2 regions of the Lysinibacillus telephonicus genome follow, and region 2 is predicted to be linked to the other one. Evidence: riboswitches for the same ligand, from Rfam matches in the RefSeq annotation. Region 2 holds a riboswitch; the other holds the start of a gene.
The links. Region 2 has a riboswitch for FMN ahead of MKY04_RS07845 (ECF transporter S component). Riboswitches for the same ligand answer to the same signal wherever they lie in the genome.
Positions count from the first base shown of each region.

Region 1 (5,479 bases), 2.1 Mb from region 2:
GAATTTGAAAATTACTTCTTGCCCAGTTATGTCGTATGCTTTCACTTTAATTCTTTCATATCTCGGAACAAATCCATTAACCTCACGCTCAACTGAAAGGCAACCTTCTCCTTGAGGTAAATAAATCATGTTGATAGAATGGCTAATAATTTTTGGATTAATTAACATGTACCTTTCATTATCAAATAGCGCTGCAAACATACGTTTATCAAGCCCAATTTGATTGGCGGATAGTCCTGATCCTGGGCGGAGGTTATATTTTTTATTTATATTTGGATCTTGGCTGTTTTTCAAATATTGAAGCATACATAATAATGTATCTTTGTCTTCTTTGGAGACAGGGAGTGCAACCTCTTCAGTCTTCTTGCGTAATATTGAAGCCCCTTCTTTTACTATGTCTTTCATTGTAATTATGTAATCTAGATGGAATTTAGTCATAAATAAATACCTCGTCTACTTTTTTATTTAACGCTTTTGCAATTTTAAAAGCTAATTCAAGAGTGGGATCATACTTATCATTTTCGATACAATTAATAGTTTGTCTTACTACTCCGCATTCTTTAGCGAGAACTTCTTGGGTAATGCCTAATTTTTTCCTTAATACTTTAATTATATTTTTCAAATTAATCACCTTTTTGTCTAAAGTATTGGACATTAATCGTAAAACATAACTTTAAAAATGTCCAATATATTGGACATTTTATTCAGTGTTTTTAATCAAAAATCCTGAATTCGATTTTTAACGAATTCAGGACATTTAACAAGAATTATTTAGTTGTATTCTTTTTAAGGGTTAGTTTTGCTACAATCTCAACCCTTGCAGTTTGTGGGAACATATCGACTGGCTGGATGTATTCAACTTTATATAGTTTAGTTAATTCTTGTAAGTCCTTTGCAAAAGTCGATGGATTACAAGAAGTGTAAACGAAGCGTTTTGGTTTTATTTTCATTACCGTTTTAATAAAGCTTGGAGCAAGCCCTGTGCGTGGAGGATCGACTGTCACGACATCAGGAATAAAGCCTTCTCTTTTCCACTTTGCTAACCATTCTTCAGCTGTCCCTGTATAATAGCGGGCATGTTTAAATCCGTGATTTCTTGCATTTTTCTTCGCATCTTCAATACTTTCGGGTACAACATCCATACCTCGAACCTCTTTTGCAAGGGGAGCAAGCCATAATCCAATTGTTCCAACACCGCAATAAGCATCAACAACCTTTTCTTTGCCAGTAAGCGCTGCTGCTTTTTTAATTTCATCATATAGATGAACGGTTTGCTCGGGGTTTAATTGGAAGAAAGCACGTGATGAAAGGTCAAATGCAAGCTCACCTAATTTTTCATGAATCGTTTCTTTACCGTATAAAACGATTGTTTCATCTCCAAAAATAAGAGATGTTTTTTCGCGGTTAATGTTTTGCGTAATAGACACGATACTTGGGTCAATCTTTAACATCCGTTCAATTAGTTCTTCTTTATGTGGCAGATCTTTTCTTGTCGTTACGAGACAAACTTGAGTTTCCCCAGTTTTAATTCCAGTACGAACAACGATTGTTCTTACCAAACCATCAAGTGATTTTCCGTCGTAGATCGAAATATTTAGCTTTTGCAATATTTTGCGTGTACCAACTGTAATTTTTGAAGTTAACGGATGTTGAACTGCACAATCATTAATATTCAGAAGTTTATTAGTTCCTTCTGCAAAAAGTCCCGCATAAACACGTTTTCCTTCTTTTCGTACTTGGAAACTACTTTTATTGCGGTAGTGCCAAGGGTTGTCCATTCCTAGAGTAGGACGAATTTCCACTGTTTCAGCTATTGATTTTACGTATTTTTCAAGGGACTGTACAACCATATCGCGTTTTTCTTTTAATTGCCCTTCATATGTTAGATGTTGAAGCTGACAGCCGCCGCATTCATTATAAATAGGACAAAGCGGTTCCTGACGATTGCTTGAAGCCTTTCTTATATTTAAAATATCAGCTTCCGCAAAATTCCGTTGTACTTTTGATACTTTTACAGTTACTTCTTCACCAGGCAGCGCACCTTTAACAAATACAACATTTCGCTTATAAAATCCTACACCTTCACCGTTAATACCAAGTCGTTTTATAGTTAAAGGAAATTTTTGTCCAACTTCCATAGTTACTTTTTCGCTCAAAAGCTCACGTCCTTTAATAAGTTCATTTAACCATTATAACGAAGCAAGAAGGTAAAGCAAGTGATGAAATCTCTTTATTCTAAGTATGCCTCGGTAATATTATTTCGAACAAAAGATTATATATTGGATAATCTTATTATTTCGTGGTATCTTTAAATCAATTAAATAAATTTCCTTCGGGGTCGGGTGAAATTCCCAATCGACGGTGATGAATAAAACTATTCTAAGCCCGTGAGCTCAAATGAGCAGGATTTGGTGCGAATCCAAAGCCGACAGTATAGTCTGGATGGGAGAAGGAGTGTAAGTATTGACTTGCTATTAAATGATGATATTTAATAGTCTTATTTGTTATTCAATTTTTTACACAGTACCTTTATCCCGGTCCTAATCAGGTCGGGATTTTTTATTTAATTAACATAATTTCATAATAGCTGAATAATTTGATTCAGCTTAGTCCTTCGGGGTCGGGTGAAATTCCCAATCGGCGGTGATGAATAAAATTTATTCTAAGCCCGCGAGCTCAAATGAGCAGGATTTGGTGAGAATCCAAAGCCGACAGTTAAAGTCTGGATGGGAGAAGGATGATAGGCACTTTTTGAAAAATATACTTTCAAAAGGTTTATTTAACTATGCCTTTTTTAAAATACTCCCAAACTCCTTAGGAATCCACTAAGGGGTTTTTATTTTTATAAATAAAAGAGGTGAGATTTTGTTTACAGGAATTATAGAAGATAAAGGCAAAGTGGTTGGGCTAAAAAAAGATGAAAAAAGCATGGAAATTACAATTGCCTCATCCAAAATAGTTTCTGATGCCCATTTAGGAGACAGTATTGCAGTCAATGGGGTATGTTTAACGATTACCCATTTAACAAGTGAAGAAATGACTGTTGATGTTATGCCGGAGACAGTAAAAGCAACAACTATTCATATGTTGAGGCAAGGTGATTTTGTTAATTTAGAGCGGGCTATGAGCGCAAACGGCCGTTTTGGAGGTCATATTGTTTCAGGACATGTTGATGGTGTTGGAACAATTCGAAGTAAAAGGGCGGTATCAAATGCAGTTTATATCGACATTGAAGTGCCGAAAGAACTTACGGAGAACTGTATTCCAAAAGGCTCGATTACAATTGATGGGACGAGTTTAACGCTTTTTAAAGTGACAGAACAAAGTGTCACTGTTTCACTTATACCACATACTTACGCTGAAACAATTTTAGGGATGAAGGGTATAGGTCAGCAGGTCAATATTGAAACTGACATGCTGGGCAAGTATGTATTACATCATTTAAGAAAAAGCGATAAAAGACAATCAAATATTTCGTATGACTTTTTAAGACAAAATGGTTTTTAAAATAAGTAGAAATTGGTGGTGGTTTTCATGTTACACACAATCGAAGAAGCTTTAAAAGATTTAAAAGAAGGAAAAACCATCATTGTAGTGGATGATGAAAATAGAGAGAATGAAGGAGATTTATTATCCCTAGCGGAATTTGCAACACCTGAAAATATAAATTTTATGGCTGCATATGGCCGAGGACTAATTTGTACACCAATTTCCCAAGGACTTGCACAAAAACTTGAACTGCATGCAATGGTTGAAAATAATACGGATAATCACCAAACTGCTTTTACTGTAAGTATAGATCATGTTGAAACAACGACTGGGATTAGTGCGTATGAGCGCTCGTTTACCATTCTTCAAATGATAAACGAAAATGCAAAACCCCAACAGTTTAGAAGACCAGGACATGTGTTTCCTTTAGTAGCAAAGGATAATGGAGTTTTAGAAAGACGAGGACATACAGAGGCTGCAGTTGATTTAGCAAAAGCATGTGGATCCTATCCAGCAGGAGTTATTTGTGAAATTATGGGCGATGACGGAAAAATGCTTCGGTTGGATGGTTTGCTTGAATTTTCGAAGGTGCATAACTTGAAAATTATTTCAATTGAAGATTTAGTTAAATATCGTCTTAGCGAAAAAAATACTGTTAACAGATAAATAATAAAATTGGTTTTTTAAAAGGAGAAATAAAAAATGGGCAAAACATTTGAAGCACAATTAATCGGTACTGATTTAAAAGTAGGAATTGTTGTAGGACGTTTTAATGAATTTATTACATCTAAATTATTAGACGGTGCACTTGATGGTCTAAAAAGACACGGAGTTAACGAGGAAAATATTGATATTGCTTGGGTTCCAGGTGCATTTGAAGTACCATTTATTTCAAAGCAAATGGCTGAAACAGGAGATTACGACACTGTGATAGGATTGGGTACAGTAATCCGCGGCGCTACTTCACACTATGACTATGTCTGCAATGAAGCAGCAAAAGGCATTGCTAAAGTTTCCCTGGATACAAATGTTCCGGTTATTTTCGGTGTTTTAACGACTGAAAATATTGAACAGGCAATTGAACGTGCAGGAACAAAAGCTGGCAATAAAGGATATGAATCTGCAGTTTCAGCAATTGAAATGGCAAACTTGAAAAAAATGTTTAAATAATGATCAAATAAATAACGCAAGAATGTTGACTTTTAACATCATTCTTGCGTTTGTTTTTGTTTCTAAAATAAAATGTATAATTAGGAGTCTGTAGCTTCATCGCCCATCTTTGCGACGTAAGCGCAGCGGCAGGAGCAGTATTATTTGCGACGTAAGCGCAGCGGCAGGAGCACGATGCATTCCGTTTATTTTATTCAAATAAAGAATCCATAACTAAATCATCTAATGAACCAAACTCATAGCCTTGCTTTTTTGCATCCTGTATAAATTTAGGTAGAGCATCTGCATTATGCTTTGCAACAGTATGCAATAAAATAAGTGCTCCAGGATGTAATTGACCCATTAATTCATCATATGCATATTCCCATCCAACTGTGGAATCTGCATGCCAGTCAACAAATGCTGTATCCCAAAATATATGGGTATAGCCATGCTCATTGCCAACACGAAGATCACGTTCGCTAAAAATTCCTTTAGGTGGTCTAACGTAATAAGTTCGCTTAATACCAGTTAATTCTTTTAACTTGTTATCAAACTTATGCCATTCATCTACTAAAGCTTCATCGGATAACTTTGACATATCGGGATGTCCGTAAGAATGATTTCCGATTATATGTCCTTCCTTTATCATTCTTTTCACTAAATCTGTAGCACTTGTTAAATAATGTCCTGTTAAAAAGAAGGTCGCAGGGACATTTTCTTCCTTTAAAGTGTCGAGAATACTTTCTGTAAACCCATTTTCAAAACCACTATCAAAAGTAAGGTAAATAACTTTTTTGTTTATATCTCCTCGATAAAATGCACCGTGTTCACTTAAAAT
Region 1 is NZ_CP155468.1:3,786,242-3,791,720, reverse strand. It holds gene def (peptide deformylase) at 1-438, opposite strand, end outside; gene MKY04_RS18465 (helix-turn-helix transcriptional regulator) at 431-622, opposite strand; gene rlmD (23S rRNA (uracil(1939)-C(5))-methyltransferase RlmD) at 768-2,138, opposite strand; FMN riboswitch at 2,325-2,458, shown strand; FMN riboswitch at 2,607-2,742, shown strand; gene ribE (riboflavin synthase) at 2,866-3,507, shown strand; gene ribB (3,4-dihydroxy-2-butanone-4-phosphate synthase) at 3,535-4,155, shown strand; gene ribH (6,7-dimethyl-8-ribityllumazine synthase) at 4,192-4,659, shown strand; gene MKY04_RS18440 (polysaccharide deacetylase family protein) at 4,850-5,479, opposite strand, start outside.
Region 1: another riboswitch for FMN. It lies ahead of ribE (riboflavin synthase); the one in region 2 lies ahead of MKY04_RS07845 (ECF transporter S component).

Region 2 (5,479 bases):
TATTAATTTCGGTTGCTGCATTATGCTTATTAGCAATAGTTATCCCTTCTATGACAGGGCAACAAATGGAATCTAGTAATTCAGGTGAAGAAAGTAAAACTATCGAATCAACCGAGAAGTTAGAGGACAGTGCTGAAGAATTTTCGGAATCATCTGATGTCCAAAGAAGTTCGTTAAATGTTTTTTCAACTGAAGCAGTAGATCTTAAAACAGCAGTATATCCTGAAGATATTGAAGGCAAGACAGTCTTTAAGCTGGGCTTATCAAGCGATGCAGCAGATAGTATTCCGGTAACAGTTTTAATTCCAAATGAAAAAATAGAAGAGGACTTTGATAATACTAAACCTACAGGAGTTCAGCTTTATAATCAATATGCACCGTTATTTAATGAAGAAGCAATTGGATTTGTCGATTATCACCCTTACGTGGGAGAAATAACTGAGCAAAACAACCAAGTGGTTCATACTTTACCAAATAGTCAATCATATGACATTGCTTCTGCAGCATACTCACTATATAACGCATCCTTAGTTGATACATTTAGTTACTATTATGATGAAATTGCATTTTTCAACGAAGAAGGAGCACCTTTTGAATTTAGTCAAGTTGGTGAACCGAGCACACCGCTAGAAATGAAAAATGAACAAACACAGTATAATTATTTTGAATATACTCAGCCGGATGGTTCACAATATTTGGCGCCAAACTTCAGAGCTACATTTGCAACAGTTGAGGAAGCAATTAATGCAATGAAAGATGAAACAAATGATGTGTATCAATCGGTAATTTTACCAAACATTGATTATGAAGTACGTGTAGAAGGAGATATTGCAACAGTCAATTTTACACAACAATTAGATTTGATGGCTTTTGATCAAGTGCAAGCAATGCAAATGATTGAAGGCATACTCCTTACCGCTTCTAGCTTTAATATGCAAGTACAGTTCGAAAACGTATTGCAAACAGAATGGCAAGGTTTTGATTTAACGAATCCATTACCAATGCCGGTAGGAGCAAATGAAATTGATTATGCACTAGTACTTCAATAATAATATTGAAAATGAGACATTAACAGCGCCATTTTGTTTTAAGCAATGTTCTTTACATGGGATTATTTTAAATCTATAATAAGAGCTATAATAAAATTTAATAATGATTCATCTTCGGGGCAGGGTGTAATTCCCGACCGGCGGTAATAGAAGCTTAAATCTCCTGGAATTGATTGAGGGATTTTATAAAAGCTACTTCAGCCCGCGAGCCGCTTATTTTAGTGTGCAGGATTTGGTGTGATTCCAAAGCCGACAGTATAGTCTGGATGGGAGAAGGTGAAGGTACAGTCTTTGTTTCGTAATGTATTGCGAAATTTGTACGTTTAAGTATCGACAATACTATTTTGTATTGGCAATACTTTTATTTGAGTATTCTTTTTATGGTGCTCTTCTTTAACGTACAGTTTTTCGGAATTTTATTTCAATGTGCCTATTTCTCCCTTATGCTTATTATTAGCGTAAGGGATTTTTCATTGAGAACGAAAAAATGACTGTCCTTTCTTCTTGCTAAGTTGAATCAGCAAAGAGGAGAAATTGGTATGAAAAATCAAAAGCTTAAGCTGCGTTCCTTTGTAACCATTGCGATGCTAAGCAGCATTTCTTTCATTTTAATGCTGCTAAACTTCCCGTTGCCATGGTTCCCAGTGTTTTTGCAAATTGACTTTAGTGATGTACCTGCTTTAATAGCAGCAATTACGATGGGACCGATGGCTGGTATTCTAGTAGAATTATTTAAAAACATTTTAGATTGGATTTTTTCTGGAACACCAACTGGAGTACCAGTAGGACATCTGGCAAATTTCGCAACAGGAATTCTGTTTATTTTACCCGTATATTATGTTTATAAGAAGCTTCCTTCATTGAAAGGATTAATCAGTGGATTAATTATAGGTACTATCACAATGTCAGTAGGTATGAGTCTGCTGAACTATATTGCCTTTTTACCAATGTACACTTATTTCCTTGGTTGGGGTACGTTTGATATGAAAGAAACGATAGTGTTAGGTATTTTACCATTTAATATAATTAAAGGAATTATGCTAATGGTTGTAGCAGTTTTACTTTTCCGTACGATGAAAGTATGGATCGAAAATCAAAGAGCGCAATATTTGTTGTAGATAATTAAAATTAAGCTGTTCTTTAAGTCGTAAATAGACTTAGAGAACAGCTTTTTTTGTGAAGTAAACTGCCAAATGGGCTATTTGACAGAATTTTTAAAAAGGTAGAAGGAGAGGAAGTTTAAATTTTCTGTTTATTGTAACGAAAATTCTATAAAATGCTGTTATTTTATCTTATCTAAATTTGCGATAAATAAAATCTAAATTCCGTATGTTATTTTTTCTAACATGGTATTGCTATTATAAGTTACGTAGTTTAAAATAATGCTATGAAAGGGAGGAGATGTCGATGAGTCGAGAGTTTCGAAGAGCAATGCCGTTACTCCCTATTAGCATGGTAATGCAATTAACGGAGTTGACTGCGAGACAAATTCGATATTACGAAGAACATAAATTAATCGAACCTGCTAGATCAGAGGGGAATCGCAGAATGTTTTCATTAGATGATGTAGATGCATTGTTAGAAATTCGCGAACTACTTGACCAAGGAATTAACATGGCAGGGATAAAAAAAGTATTTGATATGAGAAAAAACAACAATGTCAAATCTTCTAACAAATTATCGATTTCAGATTCTGAACTCCGGGCAATATTACGTGAGGAAATGCAACAGGCACAAATTATGCAAAAGGCGTCACTAAGACAAGGGGATTTATCTCGCTTTTTTCAAATGAAGGGCGAGTAGATTATATTAACTTTAAATAATAGGAGTGTGGATAAAAGATGGCTAAGTATACAAAAGAAGACATTAAACAAATTGTGAAAGATAAAGGCGTTAAATATATCCGTCTACAATTTACGGATATTCTAGGTACAATTAAAAACGTAGAAATTCCATTAAGTCAATTAGATAAAGCATTAGATAATAAAATGATGTTCGACGGTTCATCAATCGAAGGTTTCGTTCGTATCGAAGAATCTGATATGTATTTACAACCAGATTTAGATACTTTCGTAATTTTCCCATGGACAGCTGAGAAAGGGAAAGTTGCACGCCTTATTTGTGATATCGTAAACCCAGATGGTACACCATTCGCTGGCGACCCACGTTCAAACTTAAAACGAGTTCTAGCAAATATGGAAGAGCTTGGATTTACAAGCTTTAACCTAGGGCCAGAACCAGAATTCTTCTTATTCAAATTAGATGAAAAAGGCAACCCTACTTTAGAATTAAATGACGACGGTGGTTACTTCGACTTAGCACCAACAGACCTTGGTGAAAACTGCCGCCGTGATATCGTATTAGAACTTGAAGAAATGGGCTTTGAAATCGAAGCTTCTCACCATGAGGTAGCACCAGGACAACATGAAATTGACTTCAAATATGCAAATGCTGTTGAAGCATGTGATAACATTCAAACATTTAAATTAGTTGTTAAAACAATTGCGCGTAAACATGGTTTACATGCTACATTCATGCCAAAACCATTATTCGGTGTAAATGGATCTGGTATGCACGCAAACCTTTCATTATTCAGCGGCAACAAAAACGTATTCTTTGATGAAAGCGCAGATTTACAATTATCAGAAACAGCACGTCAATTTATGGCTGGTATCATGAAACACGCAAAAGCGTTCACTGCAGTTACTAACCCATTAGTAAACTCTTACAAACGTTTAGTACCTGGATACGAAGCACCATGTTACATTGCTTGGTCAGCTCGCAATCGTTCACCATTAATCCGTATCCCGGCTTCTCGTGGTCTATCTACACGTATCGAATTACGTTCAGTTGACCCATCAGCTAACCCATATTTAGCTTTAGCTGTTCTTTTAGAAGCAGGTTTAGATGGCATCCGAAATGGTTTAACACCGCCAGCACCAGTAGATCGTAACATCTATGTTATGAATTCTGCAGAACTAAAAGAAAATGGCATTGATAGTTTACCAGGCTCTTTACTTGAAGCTCTTGCTTACTTAGAAGAAGACGAGGTAATCAAATCTGCACTTGGAGAACACATTTATTCTAACTTCAAAGAAGCGAAAGAAATTGAATATGATATGTTCCGTACGGCTGTTCATCCATGGGAACGCGATCAGTACATTAAAATGTACTAAGATTAGTTTTGAACTAATTGAGTTGATACTTTTAGGCTTAGGGAATTTCCCTAAGCTTTTTTATTTGTATTAAAGAACTCAAATTTCGAAGGCAAAAATATAGTTGCTATAGAGATAAGATTTTTTCTGTGAAAATAATTAATCCCTTCGGTCTTTGAATACTATTAATCAAATATGTTTATTCTTAAATTGACCGAAAAAAGCCAATAAGAAAGCAGAGCTACCTGTTGTGGGGTAACTTTGTATATTACTTTTTGGTTTTGGTTAAGTTATGACATTTGGGGTTCTTTATAAGGCTCCTTGTTTAATAACATGGAGTAAATAACCCGAAGCATTCGATGCGAGATCGCAACGAGTGCTTTTTTCTTTCCTCTTCGTGCTGCTAATGACCAATATTTGTTTGCCAGCCATCGATTTCGACTTCTTGAAACAGCCCACGCTGCTTCACACATAGCGGATTTTATATGAGGATTTCCTTTCACTGTACGTGTACTCTTCCTTTTCCCAGCACTTTCGTGATTCCCTGGTGAAACTCCTGCCCATGATGCAAGATGTTGAGATGTCGGGAACTGTTCCATTTCTACTCCTATTTCTGCAATAATTACAGCTGCAGTATCTTTACTTATTCCTGGTATGGTAATTAACAACTGTAGTTCTTCTTGATAATTTTGAAGTAGTTGATCCACCCGTTCTTCGATTTCTGAAATTAAGGTTTCTAAGTATTGAATATGTTGCCAGGACTGACGAATCAAGAAGATTTGATGCTCATTTATTGTTCCAAATAAGGAATCTGTAATCCATTGCTTTTTCGGAATCAACTTCCCATGAATATCTTTTTCTACATCCGTTTCGTCGACATAGCCTTGTTCAATTAATCGATTTAATAGTTTTCGACCTGATACACCAAATACATCCGAGATTACTGTACTTAGTTTGACATTTGAACATTCTAATACCTTTTGGATTCGATTTTTCTCTGAAACTAAATGACTAATCCACTTTTTACGTAGTCTCGTTAAATCTCGGAGTTCACGAATATTTACAGGGGGAACAAAGCTCTTTTCTATCAAACCATGACGTAATAACTTCGCTATCCATTCTGCATCTGAAACATCTGTTTTTCTTCCGGGTACATTTTTAATTCGCTGGGCATTAGCTAACGTGATATCAAAGAAATCTTCTAAGATGTTAAATACAGGTTTCCAATACACACCCGTACTTTCCATTGCAATATGTGTAACTTCATGTCCCTCT
Region 2 is NZ_CP155468.1:1,660,214-1,665,692, forward strand. It holds gene MKY04_RS07840 (GerMN domain-containing protein) at 1-1,049, shown strand, start outside; FMN riboswitch at 1,156-1,331, shown strand; gene MKY04_RS07845 (ECF transporter S component) at 1,589-2,167, shown strand; gene MKY04_RS07850 (MerR family transcriptional regulator) at 2,457-2,852, shown strand; gene glnA (type I glutamate--ammonia ligase) at 2,891-4,225, shown strand; gene MKY04_RS07860 (IS110 family transposase) at 4,495-5,479, opposite strand, start outside.